Lentimonas sp. CC4: one gene and its partners. The protein of the gene in region 1 interacts with the protein of each later gene in a pairwise test. Links are inferred from orthologs where the notes say so. Each region holds a gene or a part of one and is shown in the gene's direction. Other genes may lie near its edges.

Region 1 (4,811 bases):
CTAGGACTAGGGCCGAGTCGCACCAGATGCCCCACTCTTGGTGGCCCCTGTAATGGCGCGTATAGTGCCAACCGATGTCATGCCAGACGTCATGCCAGGTGAAGATGTAGGTCAGCACGGTAATGCCCGCGAGTCCGACGGTGAGCAATGGATTGCGCCAGCCAGATTCGCTCGGGAAAAGTCGCAGGCCAAGCAGCCCTGACAGGCTGAGGAAGAACGCGTAAGCTACGATCCACATGCCTGGAATGGTGCGTTCGAGGACGATTCCTAGTGCAATCGGCAGCATGAGTATCAAGCCCCAGAGTGAGAGCAGACCGTCGTGGGCTTGTTGGCGAATGAGTCGGACGACATGCACCAGCGCAGGAATGAGTAGCAGCCAAAATCCGACAGCGTGCCCGTATTCGTCCTGAGCTACGCCGCTCCAGCTGCAAATCAGCGCGATATAAAACAAATACGCGCCGGTGGAGGGCAATAGGAACATGAGTGGCATCACTAGCAGTGCCCAGACAAGTAGAAACCCCGGAGTGTTGCTCGGCAGGTGATACGTTTGCCCGATCAGTGCGATGCAGGCTCCGACGGCTAAGCTATGAAAGATGCCTGCGGATTCGCGTAGCCCAGTGCCACCGCGTCGGAGCGCGAGCGCGCTGAGCGCTGCCCCGATGATGAGCGGGCAGAACGAGAGCACGGCTCGGGTGGGGCGAGATAGAGCCTCCCAGTTGTGCGCGAAGAGTAGAATAATGCCACCGCCGATCAGTAGCGCCCCGAGCACAGCGAAGGCGATGGTTGCCCAGTGCGTGCGGATTTCGAGCTGTGTGCTGTAGTAGTTCTCGAGCCGCTGCCGTGCGTCTGTAGAGAGAATGCCTTCGTCCTCCAGCGCGGGAAGCTCTTGGAGTAGCCATTGTCGATACTTTGACGGGATTTTTCGCATAGAGGCGGTAACTGCAATGACTGTCTAGCATTACGTAATTTATGCAACGTTCAATTCTGACCTGGATCGACTCAGCCTGCTCACCCTCATACATTTGTGGCCCTGTGTATATAGTGCAGGAAACACACTTGCCAGCGGGCAGGAGTTTCACCATTTTCTGACCTTTTTCGCGGTTTCGGTGTCCTCTGTGAGCTGTTGTCGCCAAAATTTTCATTCAGTAACCGTATATAATTAGATCTCATGATCTCAGCCATTCTCAAAAAGTTCTCCGGACGTCACTATAAGAAGTTCCTTAAAAAGTGTCAGCCAATTATTGAACGTATTAACGCATTTGAAGTTGAATACCAGTCGCTTACGGAAGAGCAGCTGCGCGCTAAGACTGCAGAGTTCATGAAGCGCCACCAAGATGGTGAGTCGCTCGATGATTTGTTGCCTGAAGCCTTTGCTACAGTGAAAAATGCGGCGCGCCGTATGTCTGGTAAAGAGTTTGACGTGTGTGATCACATGTTGCCTTGGAATATGGTGCACTACGATGTGCAGTTTATTGGCGGCATCGCGATTCACGAGAAGCATATTGCGGAAATGGCGACGGGTGAGGGTAAGACGCTCGTTTCGACCTGCCCATTGTATCTCAATGCACTCACAGGTCGCAACTGTCAGTTGGTGACGGTCAATGACTACCTTGCTCGTCGTGACTCCGAGTGGATGGGCCATCTCTTCCGCATGCTGGGGTTAACGGTCGGTTGTATTCAGAATAGTCAGCCGCCGCAGGTTCGTCGCGAGATGTATGACTGCAATATTACCTATGGCACCGCCTCGGAGTTTGGCTTCGATTACCTACGTGACAATGGTATGACCAGCAACAAGGAAGATCAGGTGCAACGTGATCACTATTTCTGTATTATTGACGAAGTTGACTCGATTCTCGTCGATGAAGCTCGCACGCCGTTGATCATTTCCGGGCCGATGCAGGATGATAATCCACTACCATTTGGTGAAATTAAGCCGACCATTCAGCAACTAGTCGCGAAGCAGCAGGCGTTCTGTAACCAACTGGTCGCCGAAGCAAAAGAGACCCTCGAAACCGAAGGTGCGGACGCAGATGCGAAGTATGCAGCCACCGCGAAGCTCTTTCAAGTGAAGCTTGGCATGCCGAAGAACAAGCAGTTTCACCGTCTTAACGAGGTGCCCGCGATCCGCCGCGCGATCGACAAGTTCGACCTCGAGATGAATAGCGATTTCAATAAGAAGGAGCGCTACGCCCTGAAGGAAGCGCTCTTCTACGTGATCGACGAGAAGAATCAGCAGGCCGACCTTACCGAGAATGGCCGTATGCTCATGAGCCCGGACGATCCAGATGCCTTTATGCTCCCGGATCTTCCAGAGATGTTTATCGAAATCGATAAGAACGAAAAGTTGGCGACACCAGAGGTGAAGCATGAGGCCAAGCTGGCCGCGGAGACCGTCTTCCAGCAAACTAGCGAGCGTATCCATTGCATCAGCCAGTTGCTTCGTGCTTACAGTCTCTATGACCGCGACAAGGAATACGTCGTGCAAGAGGGTAAGGTAAACATCGTCGACCAAAACACAGGCCGTGTGATGCCAGGTCGCCGCTGGTCGGATGGTCTGCACCAAGCGATCGAGTCGAAGGAAAATTGCACGATCGAGAAGGAGACAAAGACTTACGCGACCGTCACAATTCAGAATTACTTCCGTATGTATGAGAAGTTGTCTGGTATGACTGGCACCGCGGAAACTGAAGCTTCCGAGTTTCACGAAATTTATGGGCTTAAGGTGATGGTTATCCCAACTAACAAGCCGTGTATCCGCATCGATATGAACGACGTGATCTTTAAGACACGTCGTGAGAAGTTTAATGCAGTAATTAAAGAGGTCGAAGCAGCGCACAAGAAAGGGCAACCCGTCCTTGTGGGCACCGCATCGGTTGAAGCCTCTGAAGTATTGAGCCGTATGTTGAAGCGATCAAACATCGGGCACAGTGTGTTGAATGCAAAGTTTCACGCGCAGGAGGCTGAGATTGTCGCGAACGCTGGTCGTAAAGGCGGCGTGACGATCGCTACAAATATGGCGGGGCGCGGCACCGATATTAAACTGGCTGAAGGTGTGCCGGAGCTTGGCGGCTTGTTCGTCGTTGGCACCGAGCGTCACGAATCACGCCGTATTGACCGTCAGCTACGTGGCCGTTGCGCGCGTCAGGGTGATCCAGGTATGTCGAAATGCTTCGTGTCGCTGGAGGATGATCTCATGCGTTTGTTTGCAAATGCTGGACCGATTTCCCGTATCCTTGAGAAGTCAATGAGCGAAGGCGAAGAGCTGGAGCATCCGGCTTTGAACTGGTCGATTGAGAATGCGCAGAAGAAGGTGGAGCAGCAGAACTTCTCGATGCGTAAGCGTTTGCTACAATTCGACGATGTGCTCAACACACAGCGTGAAGTGATTTACGGTATCCGTAACGAAGCGATTCAGTCGGACACACCGCGTGACATCATTTATGAAATGATCGAAGAGGAGCTCGATATTCGCTTAGAAGGGATCGATGGGGATAAGGATGGTGAGGCAGTTGAGAACTTCCTGACTTGGTTGAATGCTTACTTCCCTGTCGCATTGAAGGCCGAAGAAATCGTGGACAAGGACTCAGAAGCGCAGCAGGCATTTATTCTGGAGCGCATCCAAGATGCATATAAGCAACGTGAAGAGTTTGAGTCGAAGGAAGCGCTTGTTGGACTGGAACGTTACATTGTGATTCGTTCGCTGGATCGCCGTTGGCAAGATCACTTGACCGAGATGGAAGAGCTTCGCCGTAGTGTGAACCTTCGCAGCTACGGTCAGAAAGATCCGCTAAGCGAATACAAGAGCGAGGCGTATGGCTTCTTCGAAGAGTTGATGAATAATGTCCGCACTGAGATTTGTAATGCCGTGTTCCGCACTGCGACCAATCAAGATGCGTTCCAAAACATGCTCGCTCGTATGTCGCAAACCGCTCAAGTCGCGGGTCCAGGAACCGGGCAACCGCAGGTTGGTGCACTCGCAGGCGCTGCTGCACAAGCACAGGCCGCTCAACCCGCTCAACCCGCGCCGCGTAAGCAAGTCGAGCTGCCCAAGGTGCAGCCGGTTCGCCGTGAATTGCCAAAGCTTGGTCGTAATGACACCGTCACTATCCGTAAGAACGGCGAGACGAAGGAGCTGAAATTCAAGAAGGCCGAGGCGATGATCCTCAACGACGGTTGGGATCTCGTGCAGAAGTAAGCGCACGAAGTATTCGTATTGTTTTATCAAAAAGCCACCGAGGTGATTTCACCTTGGTGGCTTTTTTTGGGCTCATCGTCGAAGACCGGGAGCGGACTCGTTGGGCAGTGAATCACTGAGATGGAACGAAGCCCAACTGTGTTGTGGCACGGGCTTCTCGAAGAGAGCCTGTGTTGTGCCGTAGAAGCGGCTTCTATACTCACGCGCAGCATGATTTGTGAAAAGCGCCTTCATGCTATTTCGCTATCTTGCTGTAGGGGCTTTGCTTGCGAAGACCGCGCAAAGGCCACACACATAGGAAGTTGTAAAACTTTAGCTGCCTTCGCGGGTGCCGCCCTTCGACAAGCTCTGGGCCTTGAGCCTGTCGAAACGGCAAGCAGCACCCCTACGCTAGATTCTTCAATTTCACCAATCACAATTTATCATGCGCGGCAGTATCGCCGCTTTGAGCGATGTTGCGCAAGCGCCTAGAAGGCGCTTCTACCCGAGCAGGTGCAGTCTACTTAAAGAGCTCATCCCAGACCATGTCTTCCATTGAGCCGCTGGTTTTTCCAGGCGCTTTGCTTGGTGCTGGTGCACTAATAGCTGGCTGCTGCTCATAGAGGTAGGCGGCAAA
Region 2 (4,118 bases), 300 kb from region 1 along the record:
TCACTGCCCTGCTCTCGGGGTGCGCATCCACAGTTGGTCTCAACGACGACAAGCCAAATGGCTTCGCCTACGTAGAGATCAACGGTAGCGATACTGCGCTCATCAAAGCAGCGGCGATCGAAGTCTTCTCGCAAAAAGAAGGCTTTGAAGTTGTCAGGGATACTGGCAACACGGTGCGCTTCACCAAAGATGGCTCTAAAGCGACGACCATCCTTTACGGCACCTCCTTTAACACTGACAGCACAACCATTGAACCAGAGCTCAGCGTCGAGACACTCAATGATGGCAACCACCGACTACACTGCGAAGTCTATATCATGGAGCATATGAACGACGGCGCTGTTAAACCTGGCTGGCGTGTCCTCAAAAACGGCCACCGCGGCTACATGAAGCTACTGAATGAGGTCAAAGACCTCTCGGAAACGAAATAAGCTCACACAGCCGCAGGCCCGATCCTGGAGCATGATTTAAAAAGACATTACCACCGTATTGTCTTTTTCCCATCATTAGGTTGCATTCGTTTCAGTTAGGCACCATAAAGCTCCTAACCATTCTGATTACCCAAACCATCCGAGCATACCCTCGAAAAATGAAGCGATTATCCGTCCTACTCTTCTGCATTCTGGCGAACCTAACATTCGCCGCTGACCCCGAGATCGAACAACTCAAGAACGAGCTCGAAGCACTCAAAGAGCTCTACGTCTCAAAGATCGGTGAAGTCGAAACACGACTTGCAGCCATCGAGCAGCGCGAGAAGTCAATGAAGCAGACAGTCACCGAAGTGCACCAGACAGTCACCACCGTCCAGCAGGACGTGCAAGAAGTCCGAAGCTTACCAAATGGTGCCTTTACCTCGGGGTTCAACCCCGACTTGTTCAGCTTCTATGGTTACATGCGCGCAGGCTACGGCCAGGATAAAGACCACACTGAACAGGAGAAGTTTATTCTACCTGGCGCCGGCGCCGCTTATCGACTCGGCAATGAAAGCGATACCTACCTCGAAACAGGCTTCTCCTATTTTCATATCGATGAAGACAATGACAGCGACTCACCCGTCTTCGGCACACACCTCATGCTTGCCTATTCGACCCAGGATAAAAGCACTGAAACTGAAAGTAATACTTCACTACGCCAAGTATATGTCACCGCCAAAAACGTCCTACCTGGTCAACCAGATGCCACTGTATGGGGCGGCCAACGCTACTACCGGCGCCATGACGTGCACATGAACGACTTTTACTGGCTCGACATGAGCGGCTACGGTGGCGGCATCGAAGACTACGACCTAGGCTTCGCCACAGGATCGATCGCATGGATCGGCGGCACGAGCGACGACTTCACTGGCACCGACACGATCATCCCAGATGACCTCGAAAACACGGACAAGAACAACTTCGACGTGCGCCTCAACGATATCGATCTCGGAATCGGCATGGGGAACCTCTGGCTAAACTACGCGCACTACAAGTTTGACGATGGAGGCAGCACTAATGATAGCGCCGACGGCTACGCAGTCGGTTTCTGGCTCGAGAACGAACTCGGCGAGAACAGCAAGAATACCGCAATCATTCAGTATGGCACTGGTGTCGCCACCAACTTTAACAGCTTCAGCCCATTCGCCCGTGGACTTAGCAATATATCAATCGAGGATCCAAAAGATCCAACTAAAACAATCGTCGATCCTAGCTACGATGCCGATGACCAATCACGCCTACGCATTATGGACGTGATCGATTATTCATTCAGCGAGAAGCTCAGCATGCAGGCAGTCGCGATCTATCAAAAAGATGACCTCGGCTTAGATAATGACTCCGACATCACTTGGTATTCTGTCGGCGTTCGTCCAGTTTACGACTTCACCGAACTCTACAGTCTCGCATTTGAAGCAGGCTACGATTACTCCGAACTTCAAGGAGGCGAAGACGGCGGCTTAATGAAGTTCACCATCGCGCCGCAAATCACACCGGACTTCGGCTTCTTCTCGCGTCCTGCGATCCGCCTCTTTTTCACCTATGCCACATGGTCCAACGCATACAAAGGTGAGATCGGCGGCACTACCTACGACAAAGATACCTCCGGCATCAGCTACGGCGTGCAGGTCGAATCATGGTGGTAAGCTTTACCCCCCTACGTATGAACCCTTCGTCAATGGGCTTAACCGCCCATTGACGAAAAACTTTAGAGGCGGACTTAGCCTCCAGCACAGGTGGCGAAAACCATTTGCTTTCTTCAGATTGGATTTAATGGCCGAAGTGCTTACTGAGGGACTGCGCCTGCGCCGACCACAGCGTGCTAGACCCGCGTGCTAGACCCGCGTGCTAGACCCGCGTGCTAGTTGTGGACTGAGGTTCGGCGGACGAGACGGAAGGGTTCTTTGCAGTGCTTTGATACCGTTTCTCGAAAGGCGTGAGCCATTAAATTAGAGGTAGCGCCGTGCGCCCCGCGCGCCATTGCATACTCAGGCGTGCGGCGGCTTGGACGTCCGCCTCTACCTGGGACATTCGACAGTAGCGCCTTCGAGACGGACCTGCGCTACCAGCCCAGACCTTTTAAGAAAGGGTATTATACTCACGCGCATCAAGTATTGTGATTTGTGAAATCGAAGCATCTGGCGTAGGGGTGCTGCTTGCCGTTTCGACAGGCTCAAGGCCCAGAGCTTGTCGAAGGGCGGCACCCGCGAAGGCAGCTAAAGTTTTACAACTTCCTATGCGTGTCGCCTTTGCGCGGGCTTCGCAAGCAAAGCCCCTACAGCAAGATAGCACTTTTCACAAATCATGATGCGCGTGAGTATACATGAATCTGTCAGGTAATGTGCTGAAAACCACCTCGGTCGGGCAAGCCCACCACTCCTCCTAAATCAGGAGGAGAGTTAAAACACATCACTCATCGATCCTACTGACGTTAAAAGTGAGGAACAAAGATATAGGAGATGCTTCGCAGGGCAGGAGCCCAAAGAACCGCGTTCATCGTGACAACTTGAACATACAAAAATATGAGTAAAGTTCAGCGTGGAGGCCATCCCTCCCTAATGTGCTATGGGAACAATCACACTTCTTAATCCTTAAAAGAGTAGTTAGAAGACAGTAGTCAGAAGCTGAATATCAGTGTTTTATGAAGAATCTCCGATTCGCCAAATTGGCGGCGTCAAACTCGGCCGCAAGCACTTCATTACCAAAGACTAACTTCTAACTCCTGACTCTAGGTGAATGCACGGCAGTATAAGTCCGTGACATTCCGACATGCCTATTGATGACCTCAAACGAAGCTAGGCCTGATAGGGTGAGTGATCCCACAAACACAGAAGACTAATCGTCCGAGCCCTTGCGCAGCGACTGCTCATCCATCCAGTTGGGACCACGGCTAAACTTCTGGCCCTTTGGCTCGCCTCCGGCTGTCCAATCAAAAAAAGCGCTCAAGTCCCTCTTGGGCGCTTCTACAGTGGCAGCAGTCTCCAGCTCACCGGCAGGCGCCACGACCTCTCCAACGGCTGGTGCGCCCCCAACCGACTCTTCCAATTCCACCTCTAAGGCTTCGACAATTGGCATCTGCTCAGGACGCGGAATCGTCTTCAAGGAAAACTCCATCAACTCGTCGCCACGCATCACCGCAATTGAAGTAAATTGATTCGCTCTGATAAAGAAGACAGCCCCCGGCACATCGGAGACATTATGAATCGGATGTCCAGCAATCGAAACCAAGTGGTCGCCTTTCAATAAACCAGCTTCATCAGCGGGCGCGCCTTCCACCACAGAGGATAAATACACCGCATTCTCAGAATCCGTGCCCAACAATTCACCCACTTCAAAGCCCATCCAGCTATGAATGATATGCCCGGAAAACAAAAGATCGTCGCGCACACGTGCCAACGCAGCGACTGGTAAACAATAGGACGCATCCAGCTCCGTAATCGATGCCACCGACATCCCGAGAAATTGCCCATTAATATCTAAGATCGGGCAACCGCCCTGCCCCGCATCGACTGAAATCGAGGTGCGCATATACGCAGTCGGAAACACTTTATTGCCCAGCTTCTTATCCATCCCCGTAACTAGCCCCATCGAGGGTGAAGGCTCAAAGTCAAGCGGACACGCAATCGCAATGGCAATCGCCCCCAAGCG
Region 3 (4,226 bases), 2.5 Mb from region 1 along the record:
TTTCTGGCGCACGTATCGCTGAGCTGGGAAAGGCGCTGGGCACACTCGATTACCCGGCGATTATTGCAGCAGTGGATCAATTTGCGGATGAGGGCCGCGATCTGTTTCGTATTTTGCAGGATCTCGAGGCGTATGCACGCGAAGCGTTGTTGGATGCGATTCAAAATGGTGGTTCGACTGCGAAGCTCGGTGTGCCGCTGACGACTGAGTCGATCATGCGTATGCTTGATGCCTTGCATCGTGGTGAGGCGTCTGTGCAACGTGGTCTCTCTGAAAAAGTAAATTTCGAAGTGGTGCTGTTGAAAGCAGCTGAAGAGTCGCGCTCACGTGCGATTGATAGCTTGATCAAGCAATTGGCAGGCGCAGGTGCGACACTACCAGACGAAAAAAAAAAGCCTTAGTCCCAGCGACACCGGAGGCGATTGATGTTCAGACGACTGAAGTCGTTGAGGCTCCGTCAACGCCGGCCTTAGATGCTCCGGATAATGTCATCGATGCATTGCTGGATGTTGAATTGCCTGAGGTTGATGCAGAGCGTGCGAGGCAGGATGCTGAAGCGGATCGACTGGCACAAGAAGCTGCGGGTGTGTTTTCTACAGGCAAAGAAAAGCCCGTGGTAGTTCACTCCGGAGAACCGCTCATGAGTCCGGCCCAAGCCGCTCAACGACTGGGGCCGAAGGTGTTGGCTGTATTGGAGGAGAAATTCAATGGCAGTCTGACGGATATTCGCTATCCAGATGAGAATGATTTGTTGTTTTAGGGAATAATCCACGTTCAGTGGTTTGCACTCTATTGGAATAAGTTTTATGTGAGTGACATCTCATATTCACTATGAACCTTGCCTCACGTTTCTCTCGATCCATCTATGCTGTGCTCGCTCTTGTAGTGGGCAGTCTTCTCATTACATTTGCCATGGCTGATAATACGTCTTCTCCCGAATCTTCTGATGTGAACTTAAGTGAATGTGCCAGTGCCTGCGGCCTGCCTTCGCATGTAGATCTTAGCGGGGATCGTTACCCAGTATTGCGCACCGATGCCGAGTGGCGAGAGCGCCTTACGGATATCCAGTATCATGTCGCGCGTAAGCAGGGCACTGAACCCCCATTTAATAATCCCTATCACGATAATAAGAAAACCGGCCTGTATCGTTGTGTCGGTTGTGATACGCCGCTTTTTAGTAGCACGACCAAATTTAATTCCGGCACGGGGTGGCCTAGCTTTTTCAAGCCGATCGATGAACGCACGCTCGGTGAGACGAAAGATGTGAGCTTTGGTATGACCCGTGTTGAAGTGCATTGTGATGTATGTGGCTCACATCAAGGGCACGTGTTTCCCGATGGTCCCGAGCCGACTGGTTTGCGGTATTGCATCAATTCAGCATCTCTCAGTTTCGAAGAGGCAGAGTCGCCAGAGGCAATCAAAGAGTTGGTTGAAGCGTGGTATAAAGAAGAGGGCTGAGACTTGAGAGCTGAGACTGAAGAGCTGAGAGCTGAGGCTTGAGAGCTGAGGCTTGAGAGCTGAGACTTGAGAGCTGAGACTTGAGAGCTGAGACTTGAGAGCTGAGACTTGAGAGCTGAGACTGAAGAGCTGAGACTGAAGAGGTAAATGGCGCGCATTTTTAGATTTCGGGCTTCCGTCGTCATGCATCTGCCATTAATGATTTGAGCCATGTCGAAATCATTCCCGTTGTCGAATCGTCGTCAGTTTATTAAAGGCCTCGGCCTCAGCGGTGTCGCTGCGACACTCGGAGCTAGCTCCTCTGTTGCTGGACGTGTTCGTCTCCGAACTCCGAAGACGGCAACGGCGAAGAACCTAATCTTTCTAGTCGTCGATGGGATGTGCACTGGCACGTATGGCTTCGCACATCATTGGAGTTTGCGCAATCGCAAGGCACCGCTCAATTGGATGCAAGTGTATGAGCAAGCCGGTTTGACGCGTGCCTTGCAAGACACTGCTTCGGCGAGTTCGCCGGTTACCGATTCCGCCGCCGCCGCCAGTGCGTGGGGCTGTGGGCAACGCGTGATGAATGGCGCACTTAATACCGATGCGAATGGCAACTCTTTGACGCCACTCTTCACCTATGCGAAGGCCGCAGGCAAAGCCACTGGCTTGGTCACTACTTGCCGCATCACACATGCGACACCTGCTGGATTTGCGACCAACGTCAAAAAGCGAGGCATGGAAAGTGAGATCGCACAGCAATACAACGAGCGTGAGATTGATGTGTTACTTGGTGGTGGATCGCGTTTCTTTGAAGGCAAGAAAGCGCTGACGACGGTGCCTGATTTCCAGAAGAAGGGCTACCAGTTTGTGCAAACCAAGTCCGAGTTGGCAGCGCAGGCAGGCACTCCACGCTTGCTCGGATTGTTTTCGAAATCTCACATTCCTTATGCGATTGATCGCCAGAATGATGCTGCGCTAGCTGAGGTGCCGAGCTTGCCGCAGATGTTTCGCGCTGCGCTGAAAAGCCTGAGCCAGTCGAAGGATGGCTTTGTGCTGCAAGTCGAAGGCGGCCGCGTGGACCACGCGGGGCATGGTAATGACCCTGCCGCCATTTTACATGAACTGTTGGAGTTTGATGACTGCATCCCCATTGCCTTGGAGTATTTGAATAATGATCCCGACACCTTGCTAATTATTACGACAGATCACGGCACTGGTGGTTGTCAGCTCAATGGCGCTGGTAAAGCGTATGCTGATAGTGGGCCCGCGCTGGAACGTATCAATGATATGACCGCGAGCTTCGAGGCATTGGAGCAACAGTTTAAGGCAACAGGACGTTTTGATCCTCAAGTATTTACCGAGGCCACTGGGATCATTCCGACTGAGGCGCAGGCGAATGCGATTCAAGCGACAATGGATGACCCAGAGACGACTTATCTGTCTAGCGCTATGACAGGCATCGTGGAGGATGACTTGTTCCAGAAAACCGCGGTCGGTTGGACGTCGAGTAACCACACATCCGAGTGTGTGGACCTATTTGCATTCGGACCGGGATCGGATCGGATTAAGCCCTTTATCAATAACAACGAATTGTTCGGTGTGATGACGCAGGCGTTGGATTTGAAGACTCCGTAATTGCCTAGCGGTTCGCAAATAGTAGATCCATGTGGTGCTGACTCATGCGCTTTAGCTTTACGACGCTGGGGGCGACGTGTGGATCGAAAGGGCTAGAGTGGATGATCCGAGTTTGGTGTAGTCTGAGGTGCTTCTCGGAGTCTGAGGAGCCTATGACTTTTGAGCATGCAGTTCACTCATGGCTCGATAGAGCGAGTCACTGTTGATTGGCTTACTGATATAGTATTCGATGCCGAAATTGGCACATGCTGATTTGACGATCGGATTGATGTCGGCAGTCACTGCGATAATTGGAGTGTGCTGGTTGGGGTTTTCGGACGCTCGGATCGCTTTGGAGGCTTCGAGACCGCACATCACCGGCATGGCTAAGTCCATTAGGATGACGTCAAACTTAGTCTCTTGGCAGGTATTGACCGCTTCAGCCCCGTCTCTTGCGCTGGAACACTCACACCCGAAGGATTTTACCAAGAGTTGAGCCAGCAATAGGTTGTCATCCCGATCTTCGCAGATGAGAACATGAAATGGGGCGAGGCTTTCACGTGAGTGCATTGTGATAGATCGGTCTATTTTGCTCCAGGCTTGGCGAGTGAGGGACGCCGTTGATCAGAGCCTCATAGTAAGAATATGATTGGTAGATGTGTAAATGTTAAAGCGGCAGTGGTTTTATGGCAGCTGAAGTGGGCGAATTTCACTTTTTGGCCGTTTTAAGCCAAAAAAACTTTGCGTCTTTCACCCTTTGCGAGAGCCTTCTGCCCTTTAATATTTATAAAATCATGTCCGAAACACCACATATTGACATCGACTACGTCGCTAACCTCGCGCGACTCGATCTTTCCGACGACGAGAAGGCCAAGCTCGGCTCTCAGCTCGACGACATCCTAGGCCACTTTGATAAGCTCAACGGCGTCGATGTCGAAGGCGTCGAGCCTATGGCGCACGCGCACCGTGTCTTCAATGTTTGGCGCGAAGGCGACGAACCCGGCGAGACCTACTCACCCGAAGTGCTCACCAAAATGGCTCCCGAACAACGCGACAACCAAGTCGTGGTTCCCAAAGTCGTCGAGTAAACCCTCTTACTCATAATCTTAATCATACTCCTAATCTCAGCAGAGCCGTGGGCCGATTCAGATCAAGATCACGAGTAAGAT

What was found.
Region 2: the proteins of secA (region 1) and GZZ87_RS05690 interact in binary tests that used the Escherichia coli proteins (3 or more experiments, as listed by UniProt). The link is inferred for Lentimonas sp. CC4 from one-to-one orthologs.
Region 3: the proteins of secA (region 1) and GZZ87_RS14850 interact in binary tests that used the Escherichia coli proteins (3 or more experiments, as listed by UniProt). The link is inferred for Lentimonas sp. CC4 from one-to-one orthologs.

What each region holds. Positions count from the first base shown.
Region 1 is NZ_CACVBO010000001.1:996,184-1,000,994, reverse strand. The notes cover bases 851-4,395. They hold secA (preprotein translocase subunit SecA), read left to right. Parts: upstream 851-1,168; coding sequence 1,169-4,195; downstream 4,196-4,395. Other genes in these bases: GZZ87_RS04380 (DUF2157 domain-containing protein), read right to left, coding at 851-928. Also shown: more of GZZ87_RS04380, read right to left, coding at 1-850; GZZ87_RS04370 (hypothetical protein), read right to left, coding at 4,695-4,811. UniProt on the Escherichia coli protein: Required for protein export, interacts with the SecYEG preprotein conducting channel.
Region 2 is NZ_CACVBO010000001.1:1,290,777-1,294,894, reverse strand. What follows is about bases 1-2,852. They hold GZZ87_RS05690 (carbohydrate porin), read left to right. Parts: upstream 1-589; coding sequence 590-2,116; downstream 2,117-2,852. Other genes in these bases: GZZ87_RS05695 (hypothetical protein), read left to right, coding at 1-431. Outside these bases: GZZ87_RS05685 (S1C family serine protease), read right to left, coding at 3,306-4,118.
Region 3 is NZ_CACVBO010000001.1:3,457,983-3,462,208, reverse strand. What follows is about bases 914-3,873. They hold GZZ87_RS14850 (alkaline phosphatase), read left to right. Parts: upstream 914-1,668; coding sequence 1,669-3,078; downstream 3,079-3,873. Other genes in these bases: gatC (Asp-tRNA(Asn)/Glu-tRNA(Gln) amidotransferase subunit GatC), read left to right, coding at 3,852-3,873; GZZ87_RS14845 (response regulator), read right to left, coding at 3,229-3,627; msrB (peptide-methionine (R)-S-oxide reductase MsrB), read left to right, coding at 914-1,458. Also shown: dnaX (DNA polymerase III subunit gamma/tau), read left to right, coding at 1-401; GZZ87_RS14860 (hypothetical protein), read left to right, coding at 515-760; more of msrB, read left to right, coding at 832-913; more of gatC, read left to right, coding at 3,874-4,145.